DNA from 3 places in the Pseudomonas sp. BJa5 genome. Region 2 is predicted to be linked to each of the others. Evidence: predicted binding sites of a transcription regulator. Region 2 holds the regulator's gene; each other region holds the start of a gene.

Region 1 (4,049 bases), on a different contig from region 2:
TTGCCTGTGCCGCAGGAGGTCGCGCCTGATGCCTGTGTTCATCAGCTATCGCCACCAGGAACGCCTCGATGCCTTCATCATCAACGAGCGCCTGAAGCTCGAAGGCATCCCGACCCATTTGGACCTGTTCGACAGTGGTACCCACCAGACCACCGACGATATCAGCGGCCAGGTCAGCCGTAACCTCAGCAACTGCACCCATCTGATCGCCGTGCTTTCCCAGGAGAACGCCGATGCCTGGTGGGTGCCTTTTCAACTGGGGGCCGCGACCCTCACCCATCGCCGCGCCTCACTGTTCCAGTGCGGTGAAAGCCCGCTGCCCGGCTACCTGGAGAAGTGGCCGATCATGAGCTCACGCGAGCACATCGACCTGTACGTGCGCGCCTACCACGATGAACAGACCTTCAAGCGCGCGATCACCGAGGACAGCAGCGAGGCCAATGCCACCAACCGGGCCAATGCCGACTTCTTCCACGCCGACCTGAAAGCCAAGATCCGCCGCGGTTTCTGACCACCCGAAATGCACAACGCCCGTGAACATTGCTGTTCACGGGCGTTGTCGTCCTGGCGCTGGACTACTCCTTGTTTTCATCCATCTTCAGCACGCCATCTTCGAAGATGTTCAGCTTCTGCCGCAGCTCCCGTGGCTGCATCGGCTCTGGCTCGCTCGCCGCCGCGGTTGCCGGGGCCTGTGCAGCGCCCGACGCCGGCGCACTGGCACCCGGCGGACTGCCTGCCGGCGCGGCGGGCGGGGTCTGCTCGCCCTCGATGCTGCGCTGGGCCTTCTTGGTCAGGACGATGATATCGATGCGGCGGTTGACCGGATTGAGCGGGTTGGCCCGGTCGAACAACGACGACGAGGCATAACCGACCACCCGGGCGACCTGGGCGTCCGGGTAGCCCCCGGCGACCAGCGCACGCCGTGCGGCATTGGCGCGGTTGGCCGAAAGCTCCCAGTTGCCGAACTCACCGGTGCCGGCGTACGGCTTGGCATCGGTATGGCCGCTGATGCTGATCTTGTTCGGCACCGCCTTGATGGTGTCGGCCATGGCCAGCAGGATGTCTTCGAAGTACGGCTGCAAACGGGCGCTGCCCAGGTCGAACATCGGCCGGTTCTCGGCGTCCATGATCTGGATGCGCAGGCCGTCTTGGGTGATCTCGAAGAGGATCTGGTCCTTGAACTTCTGCAGCTGGGGATTTTCCTCGACCTTGTTCTGCAGTTCCTGCAGCAGCAGCTCCAGGCGCTCACGCTCGACCTGCTCGGCCATGGTCTCGACCTTGTCCTTGTCCAGTTGCAGGCTGGTGTCGGGGGTCGGCTCGGACTTCGATTCCGGGTGAATGGTCTTTTCCGGCGCCAGCTGGGGCGAGCCACCCAGGTCGATGACATAGGGCGTGCCGCTTTCGGAGAAGCCGATCGGGTCCTTGAAGTAACCGGCAATGGCGATCTTCTGTTCCGGCGTGGCCGTGGACAGCAGCCAGAGCACCAGGAAGAACGCCATCATCGCCGTGGCGAAGTCGGCGAAGGCGATCTTCCAGGCGCCACCGTGATGGCCGTCGCCAAAGCGCTTGACGCGTTTGACGATAATGGGCTGATTGTTCTCCATGACTCAGCGACCGCGGACTGCTTGTTCCAGCTCGGCGAAGCTCGGACGGTGGGCCGGGAACAGCACCTTGCGACCGAATTCCACTGCCAGCGACGGCGGCATGCCGGACGCCGAGGCGACCAGGGAAGCCTTGATGGCTTCATAGACGTTGAGCTCTTCCCGGGCGTCCTGGCGCAGGGCCGTGGCCAGCGGGCCGAAGAAGCCGTAGGCGGCGAGAATACCGAAGAAGGTACCCACCAGCGCCGCGCCAACGTGCAGGCCGATGGACTTCTGGTCGCCGTCACCCAGCGAGGCCATGGTCACCACGATACCCAGTACCGCAGCGACGATACCGAAGCCTGGCATGCCGTCGGCGATGCCGGTCACGGCATGGGAAGGGTGCTCGAGCTCTTCTTTCATGCTCAAAAGCTCCATGTCGAACAGGCCTTCGAGCTCATGAGGCGCCATGTTGCCGGTGGACATGATGCGCAAGTAGTCGCAGATATACGCGGTCATGCGTTCATCGCCCAGCACCGCGGGGTATTTGGCAAAAATCGGACTGGCAGCGGCGTCTTCGATATCGGCTTCGATCGCCATCATGCCTTCACGCCGGCTCTTGTTGAGGATCTCGTAGACCAGCCCCAGTACCTCGATATAGAAGGTATGGGTAAAGCGCGTGCCGAACATCTTCAGCGATTTCTTGATTACATGCATGGTCATGTAACCAGGGTTCGCCTGCAGGAACGCACCAAAGGCTGCGCCACCGATGATCAGCACTTCGAAAGGCTGGATCAGTGCGGCAATCTTGCCGTGGGAAAGCACATATCCGCCGAGCACACTCGCGAATACGACGATGATGCCGATAATTTTAGCCATAGATAGAAAGCACTTACAGTCGTGGTCAGGGTCGTGGGCGGAAGTTGATAAAACTCTTCTTCTACTTATCGGCAGAACTGCGCCAGACTATAGTCACTCAAGGCGAAAAACCAGTTCGGCCTCCTTCCAGCATGCCTATTGAAACCATCGTGCCACGTCAAACACCAAAAACACTCGATGCCTGGGTCAAGTTGCTCGATAGCGTTCGTCTCCCGATTCCCCTCGCCAGTTACGAGTGGGTCAAGGCGGCGATTGCCGACAGTCGCCGTTCGCTGCGCGACATTGCCGAACTGATGCAGGGCAGCCCGGCCCTGGTGCTCAGCGTCATGCGCGAAGCCAACCACCATACCCAGACCAGCATGGGCGAGCCCGCCGAGAGCCTGGAAATCGCCATCAATCGCCTCGGCCTGACCCGTACCGCCCAACTGCTGGAGCGCCTGCCGGCGCTGCCCGAGGGCGAAATCGCGCCGAGCTTGCGCCAGTTGCAACAGGTCAGCCAGCACGCCAGCCAGCAGGCCAACGGCCTGTTCGCCAGCCGCCTGGCGCGACTCTGGCAAGAGATCCACTGGGGCAGCCTGCTGTTTCTCTCGCCGCTGTGGCCGCTGGCCCTGACCCATCCCAAGCTGCTCGATGACTGGGAACTGCGGGTGGTGCACAAAGGTGAATCGGCCGCCCGGGTCGAGCTTGAGCTGTTCGGTGTCCGGGTGCTCAGCCTGTGCAAGGCCCTGGCCGAGCACTGGCGCCTGCCCGACTGGGTCACCCGCGGTTATCACCTGCTGCAGGAAGACCGTCGCCTGCTGGCCGAGACCCTGCTCATCGCTCGCGAAGAAAACACCCTGCGCCAGCAGCAGCGCCTGGACGACCGGCCGGCCGTGCGCCGCTGGTTCAATCAACCGGCCAATACCGTGTTGCTGGCCAACGGCATGGCGCTGGCGGCGCAGGTGGGCTGGAGCAATGCCCATGTGCAGCGCTGGCAGCTGCTGACCAGCCTGTACCTGCAAACCCCGCTGGACGAAGTGCAGCAACTGGTGCACCAGCAGGCCGCGATCAGCGCCCGCCATCATGCCGACGACGAACTCTTCCACCCGGCGCAGGCGCTGATCTGGCCATGGCATCAGGTGCGCCTGCATCCAGGCCTGGTTGCCCCGCCACCGCCCACCGCACAGGCCCTGGGCAACTGGCGCACGCTGTGTGGCGAGCTGCTGGCCGAACCCAGCCCGTTCACCAATGCCCTGCACCTGAGCGGCCGGGCCCGCGATGCCCTGGTGGCCTGCGGCATGCAACGGGTGATGCTGCTGATGACCGACAAGAGCCAGGGCCTGCTGCGCGCGCACCAGATCGCCGGGCTGCCGGCAGAGGCCGCCAGCCTGGTGCTGCCTGTGGAACAGAGCAAGTTGCTGCAACGCTTGTTGAGCAAACCGGCACAGTTGCGCCTGACACCTGACAACCATGCCCAGTTCTCGCCCCTGCTGCCGCCCGGCCTGCGCGCCCTGTTTCGCAGTGACCAGCTGTTGCTGCGCTCGCTTGCGTGCAACGAGCGGGTGGTGATGCTGCTGGTCGCCGACCAGGGCGGCAAGCCTTTGGCCGACA
Region 2 (4,049 bases):
CAGCACCAGTTCGCCGACCATGTTCATGATCTCGTCCAGGCGCGCGGTATCGACCCGCACGGTGGTTTCCGCTTCGCTGGCGGCCTTGTCGGCAGCCGGAGCGGCCTGGCGCGCAGGGGCTGGCGCTGGGGCCTTGGCCGGTGCAGCGGCAGGTGCTGGCGCAGCTTGTGGCTTGGCCGCAGCCGGTGCGGGTGCCGGCTTGGCAGCTACAGCCGCGGCTGCGACCGGAGCTGCGGCAGCGACGCTGTCGGGCGCGAACTTGCCCTTGCCGTGCAGCTCATCGAGCAGCGCTTCGAACTCGTGCTCGGTGATGTGATCGTCGGCCGCGGCCGCTGCCGGCGCCTGGGCCGGTGCCGCAGCAGCGGGCAAGGCGTCGACGGCGAAGGTGCCCTTGCCATGCAACTGGTCGAGCAGTGCCTCGAATTCGTCGTCGGTGATCTCGTCGCTGTCGCTCTGGGCCGCCTCCGGCGCAGGCGCCGCTGCAGGCAGCCCCTCGGGGGCGAACTGGCCCTTGCCGTGCAACTGGTCGAGCAGCGACTCGAATTCGGCATCGGTGATTTCATCGCTGGCGGCGGCAGGTGCCTGCGCCTGTGCTTCAGCTTCGGCCTTGACCGCATTGAGCGAGTCGAGCAGCTGTTCGAATTCGGTGTCGGTGATGTCCGCTTCGGCGGGTGCCACCGGCGCTGCCTCGACCACCGGCTCAGGCGCCGGTGCCTGCTCGGCGCCACCCGGCTCGGCCAGGCGCGACAGCGCCGCCAGCAGCTCGGGCGTGGCCGGGGTGATGTCAGTGCGCTCACGCACCTGGCCGAACATGCTGTTGACCGTGTCCAGGGCTTCCAGGACCACATCCATCAGCTCGGCGTCGACGCGACGCTCACCCTTGCGCAGGATGTCGAAGACGTTCTCGGCGATGTGGCAGCACTCCACCAGCTCGTTGAGCTGGAGGAAGCCGGCGCCCCCTTTTACAGTGTGAAAACCGCGAAAGATCGCATTGAGCAGGTCGGCATCATCCGGACGGCTTTCCAGCTCGACCAGTTGCTCGGACAGTTGCTCAAGAATCTCGCCGGCTTCTACCAGAAAATCCTGGAGGATTTCTTCATCGGCGCCGAAGCTCATTAAACGTGCTCCCTAAAAACCCAGGCTGGACAGCAGATCGTCGACATCGTCCTGACCGGACACGACGTCTTCACGCTTATCGGCATGAATCTGCGGACCTTCACCCCGAGTCGGATGTTTTTCTTGATCTTTTTCAGCACGCAGCTGCTGGTGGTCGTGTTCGATACCGGCAAAACGGTCGACTTGACTGGCCATCAGCACGAGCTTGAGCAGATTGCTTTCTACTTCGGTGACCAGTGCGGTGACGCGCTTGATCACCTGACCGGTCAGGTCCTGATAGTCCTGAGCCAGCAGAATGTCGTTGAGGTGGCCGGCGACCTTGCGGTTGCCCTCCTCGCTGCGCGTCAGGAAACTGTCGACGCGCCGGGCCAGCTCGCGAAACTCCGGCGCCGCCACTTCGCGACGCATGAAGCGCTGCCAGTCGACGCTCAAGGCCCGGGCTTCGTCGCCGAGCTCATTGAGCACCGGTGTGCTGGCCTCGACCAGGTCCATGGTGCGGTTGGCCGCGCCCTCGGTCAGCTTGACCACATAGGACAGGCGTTCGGTGGCGTCGGTGATCTGCGACACTTCCTCGGCCTGCGGCATGTGCGGGTCGATCTGGAAACTGACGATCGCGCTGTGCAGCTCGCGGGTCAGTTTGCCGACTTCCTGGTACAGGCCACGGTCACGGGTCTGGTTCAGCTGATGGATCAGTTGCACCGCGTCGCCGAATTTGCCGCGCTCGAGGCTGTCGACCAGCTCCTGGGCATGTTTTTTCAGCGTCGACTCGAACTCGCCCAAGGATGAATGTGATTGCTCCATAGCGCCCCCGTGGCGAGTCTTAGCTGTTCACGCGCTCGAAGATCTTCTCGATCTTTTCTTTGAGCACCTGTGCGGTGAACGGCTTGACCACATAGCCGTTGACGCCGGCCTGGGCCGCTTCGATGATCTGCTCGCGCTTGGCCTCGGCAGTCACCATCAGCACCGGCAGGTGCTTGAGGCGTTCATCGGCGCGCACTTTGCGCAGCAGGTCGATACCGGACATGCCGGGCATGTTCCAGTCGGTCACGAGGAAATCGAAATGACCGCTTTCGAGCATCGGCAACGCGCTGTTGCCGTCATCGGCTTCCTGAGTATTGGTGAAGCCCAGGTCGCGCAGCAGGTTCTTGATGATCCGCCGCATCGTCGAGAAATCGTCGACGATGAGGATTTTCATGTCTTTGTTCAATTAGACCTCCAAGCAGTCTTAGACGCGCTCAGCACTGAACGCGCATTCAATCAATTCGGGTAATGCCTTTCGCGACTGCATCGAACCTGGGTTCAACGCGCCCGCCATTCTCCCAGGCGACTGCGCAGACGCGCCGCGCACTGGCTGTGCAACTGGCTGACACGTGACTCGCTGACCCCCAGCACCTCGCCGATTTCCTTGAGGTTCAGCTCCTCGTCGTAATACAGCGCCAGTACCAGGCGCTCGCGCTCCGGCAGGTTGGCGATGGCCTCGGCCAGGGCCTTCTGGAAGCGTTCATCTTCGAGGTCGCGCGAAGGCTCGAGCTGGGCACTGGCGCCATCCTCGTGCAGGCCTTCATGCTCGCCGTCCTGCAACAGGTCGTCGAAGCTGAACAGGCGGCTGCCCAGGGTGTCGTTCAGAATCCCGTAGTAATCATCGAGACTCAATTGGAGTTCGGCAGCAACCTCGTGATCTTTAGCGTCGCGGCCGGTTTTTGCTTCAATGGCGCGAATCGCGTCACTGACCATGCGGGTGTTGCGGTGCACCGAGCGCGGCGCCCAGTCGCCCTTGCGCACTTCATCGAGCATTGCTCCGCGGATCCGGATACCGGCATAGGTTTCGAAACTGGCACCCTTGCTCGCGTCGTACTTGTTGGCGACTTCGAGCAGGCCGATCATCCCGGCCTGGATCAGGTCCTCCACCTGCACACTGGCCGGCAAACGTGCCAGCAAGTGATAGGCGATGCGCTTGACCAGCGGCGCGTAGCGCTCGATCAATTCGTATTGGGCATCGCGTGAAGCCTTGCAGTACATTCGGTATCCGCTGGCATTCATAGCACAGGTCCCGCGCTGGTCGGTTGCACCAGACGCTCGACGAAAAACTCAAGGTGGCCACGCGGATTGGCAGGCAGCGGCCAGCTGTCGACCTTCTGGGCGATGGCCTTGAACGCCAGCGCGCACTTGGAGCGCGGGAAGGCTTCATAGACCGCACGCTGCTTCTGCACCGCCTTGCGCACGCATTCGTCGTAAGGCACCGCACCGACGTATTGTAGGGCCACGTCGAGGAAGCGATCCGTGACCTTGGTCAACTTGGCGAACAGGTTGCGCCCTTCCTGCGGGCTTTGCGCCATGTTGGCCAGGACGCGGAAACGGTTCATGCCGTAGTCGCGGTTGAGCAGTTTGATCAGTGCGTAGGCGTCGGTGATCGAGGTCGGTTCGTCACACACCACCAACAGCACTTCCTGGGCGGCGCGCACGAAGCTGACTACCGAGTCACCGATACCCGCAGCGGTGTCGATCACCAGCACATCGAGGTTGTCGCCGATTTCGCTGAAGGCCTGGATCAGGCCGGCGTGCTGGGCCGGCGCCAGGTGCACCATGCTCTGGGTGCCGGACGCAGCCGGCACGATGCGCACGCCGCCCGGCCCCTGCAGCAATACGTCGCGCAGTTCGCAGCGGCCTTCGATCACATCGGCCAGGGTCCGTTTCGGGGTCAGGCCCAGCAGAACGTCGACGTTGGCCAGGCCCAGGTCGGCGTCCAGCAGCATGACCCGACGGCCAAGCTCTGCCAGCGCCAATGACAGGTTCACCGACACGTTGGTCTTGCCGACGCCACCTTTGCCGCCAGTTACGGCGATCACCTGTACGGGATGCATGCTACCCATGTTTGTTCATTACCTTGTCTTGCTTAGACCGAGGCCACATGAACGGCTGCGCTTTCAACACCT
Region 3 (4,049 bases), on a different contig from region 2:
CAGCACCAGGACCTTCATGCGCAGACCAATGCCGGATCGCGCCGCCATTCACGCCAGCCTTGCACCGCAATCAGGGTGAACAGGGCATAGAGTGCTGCGGTCAGGTACAGCGCCTTGTACAGGAACAAGCCGACGAAGATCACATCCAGCACGATCCACAGCGGCCAGCACTGCACACGTTTTTGTGCCATCCACAGTTGCGCCACCAGGCTGAAAGCAGTCAGTGCCGCGTCCAGCCAGGGTTGTGCGGCATCGGTCCAGGTGGCCATGGCCGCGCCCAGGGCCAGGCTGCCCAGCAGGCCAACGCCGAGGTGGAAGATCATCGACTGGGTGCCCAGGCTGCTGACCTGGCGGGCCTGGTGCTTGCTGTCGGGGCGGGTCCACTGCCACCAGCCGTAGAGTTGGAGCACGGCGTAGATCAGTTGCAGGAGCATGTCCGAGTACAGGCGCACTTCGAAGAAAATCCAGCTGTAGAGCAGCACCATCACCAGGCCGATGGGCCAGCACAGCGGGTTCTGGCGGGTAGTGAGCCACACGGCGATAACGCCGAGCACGGCGGCGAACAATTCGAGGCCGGACATCGGCGTTCCTTGGCAGGTTCGAAGGGAGGGGCGGGGATTGTACCTTGTATGACGCCCCGGTAGGAGCGGGCTTGCCCCGCGATGCGATGCGACTGGTACACCGCAATCGCGGGGCAAGCCCGCTCCCACAGCAAGACCGCGACTACCGCTGGTGCGTTACACCCGGAACTGGCCCAACAACCGATCCAGTTGCTCGCGCAACTGGTTCAACGCCACCCCGGCATCGCTCGATTGTTGCGCGGCCATGGCGGTCTGGCGCGACAGGTCGGCGGTGTCGGTGACGTTGCGGTTGATTTCCTCGACCACGTGGGACTGTTGCAGCGTGGCACTGGCAATCGAGGCATTGAGGGCGGTGAGGTTGTTCAGGGCCTGGCTGATGGCGTCCAGGCTGACGCCGGCCTGGCTGGCCTGCTCGATGGTCTGGCGCGACGCTTCGCTGCTGGCGTCGATGGCTTTGACCGCTGCCTCGGATTGTCCCTGCAGGTGCTCGATCATGGTCTGGATCTCTGCCGTCGATTGCTGGGTGCGCTGGGCCAGCAGGCGCACCTCATCGGCGACCACGGCAAAACCACGGCCTTGCTCGCCCGCCCGGGCCGCCTCGATGGCGGCATTGAGGGCCAGCAGGTTGGTCTGCTCGGCAATCGAACGGATCACTTCAAGCACGCTGCCGATCTTGGTGCTCTGGCTGGCCAGCGCCTGGATCACCTGCACGGCTTCATCGATGGTGCCCGACAGCTGATCGATCTGCTGCAAGCTGCCATGGATACTGCTTTGCCCCTGCTGGGCGCGGTGCTGGGCCTCTTGCATTTCGCTGGAGGCCTGCTCGGCATTCCTGGCCACATCCTGCACGGCGTAGGTGACTTCGTTGATGGCGGTCGCCACTTGCTCCATCTGTTGTGATTGCTGCTCGCTGCGATGCTGGGCCTGGTTGGCGTTGCTGCCGACATCCATGGCCGACTGCCCCAGGGCATGGGCCGCCCCCTGCAATTGGCCGATGACGCCTTGCAACTTGCCGGCAAAGCGGTTGAAGTGCTCACCCAGGTGGGTCACTTCATCGCGGCCATGGGTGTCCAGGCGCCGGGTCAGGTCGCTTTCGCCACTGGCGATCATGGCCATGGCGTCCACCGCTTCCTGCAAGGGGCGGGCGATGCTGCGGGCGATCAGCATCACCAACAGGGCCATGACCAGGGCGATGCCCAGGCCCAGCAAGGAGGCGTCGCGCAACTGGCGCATGAACTCGGCCTGCATGTCATCGATGTAGACCCCCGAGCCGATGACCCAGCCCCAGGGCTTGAACAGCTGGATATAGGAGGTCTTTGCCACCGGCTCGCTGGCCCCGGGCTTGGGCCAGCGGTAGTCGATGCTGCCGGCGCCCTGGGTGCTGGCCAGCCTTGCCATCTCGCTGAACAGGGCGAAACCGTCGGGGTCGCGGATGCCGGAGAGGTCCTGGCCATCGAGCTTGGGGTTGGTGGGGTGCATGATCATCTTCGGCCCCAGGTCGTTGATCCAGAAGTAGTCGTTCTGGTCATAGCGCAAGCCGCGCACCGCACTCAGGGCTTGTTGCTGGGCAGCTTCGCGGCTGAGGCTGCCGGCGGCTTCCAGGCCCTGGTAGTAGGCCAGCACGCCGGCTGCGGTTTCCACCACATGGCGAGTCTTCTCGGCCTTGGCCTGGTACAGGTCGCCGTGGATCTGCCGGAGCATCAGCAGGCCCAGGGTCAGCAGCATCACCACCGCCACCACCAGGATCAGCCACAAGCGGCGGCTGATGGACATTGTGCGAAGCATCTTCATGGAACGGTCACCCCACTTGTTTTTATTCTTGTGCGCATCCCAGCATGCTTTTGTCCCTGCACCCACTCGACCAAGGGCTAAGTGCCTGATGTGTCGAGCTGTGTTGCGCCGACCAGCAGCGTTTGCACGAGAGGTCTGATAGGATTTCGGCCCCTTCGGGATAAACCTGAAGGGTGTGTGATCTTTTCTGGGGGAATAATGGATCTTTGGGCTGGCCTGCAGGCCGTCATACTGGGTATTGTCGAAGGCTTGACCGAGTTCTTGCCGATTTCCAGCACCGGTCACCAGATCGTTGTCGCGGACCTGATCAATTTCGGTGGTGAGCGGGCCATGGCCTTCAACATCATCATCCAGCTGGGTGCGATCCTCGCTGTAGTCTGGGAATTTCGCCGCAAGATCTTCGACGTGGTGCTGGGCTTGCCCAAGGAGCGCCAGGCACAACGCTTCACCATCAACCTGCTGATCGCCTTCACACCGGCGGTGATCCTCGGTGTGCTGTTCGCCGACCTGATCCACGAGTACCTGTTCAACCCCATCACCGTGGCCACGGCACTGGTGATCGGCGGGGTGATCATGCTCTGGGCCGAGCAACGCAAGCACCAGATCAAGGTCGAGCAGGTCGATGACATGCGCTGGACCGATGCCCTGAAAATCGGTTGCGCCCAGTGCCTGGCGATGATCCCGGGTACGTCGCGTTCCGGTTCGACCATCATCGGCGGCCTGCTGTTCGGCCTGTCGCGCAAGGCGGCCACCGAGTTCTCGTTCTTCCTGGCCATGCCGACCATGGTGGGCGCGGCGGTGTATTCGGGCTACAAGTACCGCGAGCTGTTCCAGCCCGGCGACTTCCCGGTGTTCGCCATCGGTTTCGTGGTCTCGTTCATCTTCGCCATGATCGCGGTGCGTGGCTTGCTGCGTTTTATCGCCAACCACAGCTATGCGATGTTCGCCTGGTACCGCATCGTCTTCGGCCTGATCATCCTGGCGACCTGGCAGTTCGGCCTGGTCGACTGGTCCGTGGCGCACGGTTGAGTCGATGAGCCGTTCACAATCGCGCGCCGCACCGGCAAACGGTGCCATCCAGCATCCGCGCAGCAAGCTGCTGGCTTTTGTCGGCCTGTGCCTGTTGCCGCTGGGTGGGGCGTTGCAGATGCTGGTGAGCGGGCAGTCATGGCTGCCGGCGGTGGTCTATCCGCTGGTCAGCCTGGTGAGCTTCGTTCTCTACTGGCGTGACAAGCAGCAGGCCCGCAACCAGGGCTGGCGTACGCCGGAGAAGGTCCTGCACGCCAGTGAGCTGTGCGGGGGCTGGCCGGGGGCGTTGCTGGCCCAGCAGCGCTTTCGCCACAAGACCCGCAAGCTGTCGTTCCAGTTGAGCTTCTGGGGTATTGTCGTCCTGCACCAGTTGTTCTGGGTCGATCATCTGCTGTTGGGTGGTCACTGGCTGGGCTTCGCCCTGGGGCCGCTGCTTAAATAAGGTTCTTCACGAAATCCCGGTGGGGTGTGGGTTTGGGGTTTGGGTGTTGAGGTTGCGGGCTTATCCATTCGATGCAGCGACGCTGCTGGCCCCTTCCGCCCTTACGGCGGCCTACTTTTCTCTTGGGAAAAGTAGGCAAAACCGCTGGCTCCTGCATCCGGCCCTCCGCTTCGCTCCGGGTCCCCTCGCTCCGGCGCCCTCCGGGG

What was found. Region 2 encodes FliA, which starts transcription of late flagellar genes. Its sites were predicted from a motif close to CTAAAGTTTNNNNNNNNNNNGCCGNTAA; they were not measured.
Region 1: motA (flagellar motor stator protein MotA) is a predicted target of FliA. The motif match lies at 2,525-2,552, and genes of this name have one in related genera.
Region 3: M2D63_RS19825 (methyl-accepting chemotaxis protein) is a predicted target of FliA. The motif match lies at 2,516-2,543, and genes of this name have one in related genera.

What each region holds. Positions count from the first base shown of each region.
Region 1 is NZ_JALRNG020000019.1:46,667-50,715, reverse strand. Features, by position in the region: gene M2D63_RS13075 (toll/interleukin-1 receptor domain-containing protein) at 29-511, shown strand; gene motB (flagellar motor protein MotB) at 576-1,604, opposite strand; gene motA (flagellar motor stator protein MotA) at 1,608-2,459, opposite strand; gene M2D63_RS13060 (HDOD domain-containing protein) at 2,591-4,049, shown strand, end outside.
Region 2 is NZ_JALRNG020000053.1:3,743-7,791, reverse strand. Features, by position in the region: gene M2D63_RS23415 (chemotaxis protein CheA) at 1-1,116, opposite strand, end outside; gene M2D63_RS23410 (protein phosphatase CheZ) at 1,129-1,917, opposite strand; gene M2D63_RS23405 (chemotaxis response regulator CheY) at 1,937-2,311, opposite strand; gene fliA (RNA polymerase sigma factor FliA) at 2,416-3,156, opposite strand; gene fleN (flagellar synthesis regulator FleN) at 3,153-3,986, opposite strand.
Region 3 is NZ_JALRNG020000037.1:43-4,091, reverse strand. Features, by position in the region: gene M2D63_RS19835 (AAA family ATPase) at 1-18, opposite strand, end outside; gene pnuC (nicotinamide riboside transporter PnuC) at 15-581, opposite strand; gene M2D63_RS19825 (methyl-accepting chemotaxis protein) at 738-2,372, opposite strand; gene M2D63_RS19820 (undecaprenyl-diphosphate phosphatase) at 2,571-3,401, shown strand; gene M2D63_RS19815 (DUF1294 domain-containing protein) at 3,406-3,843, shown strand.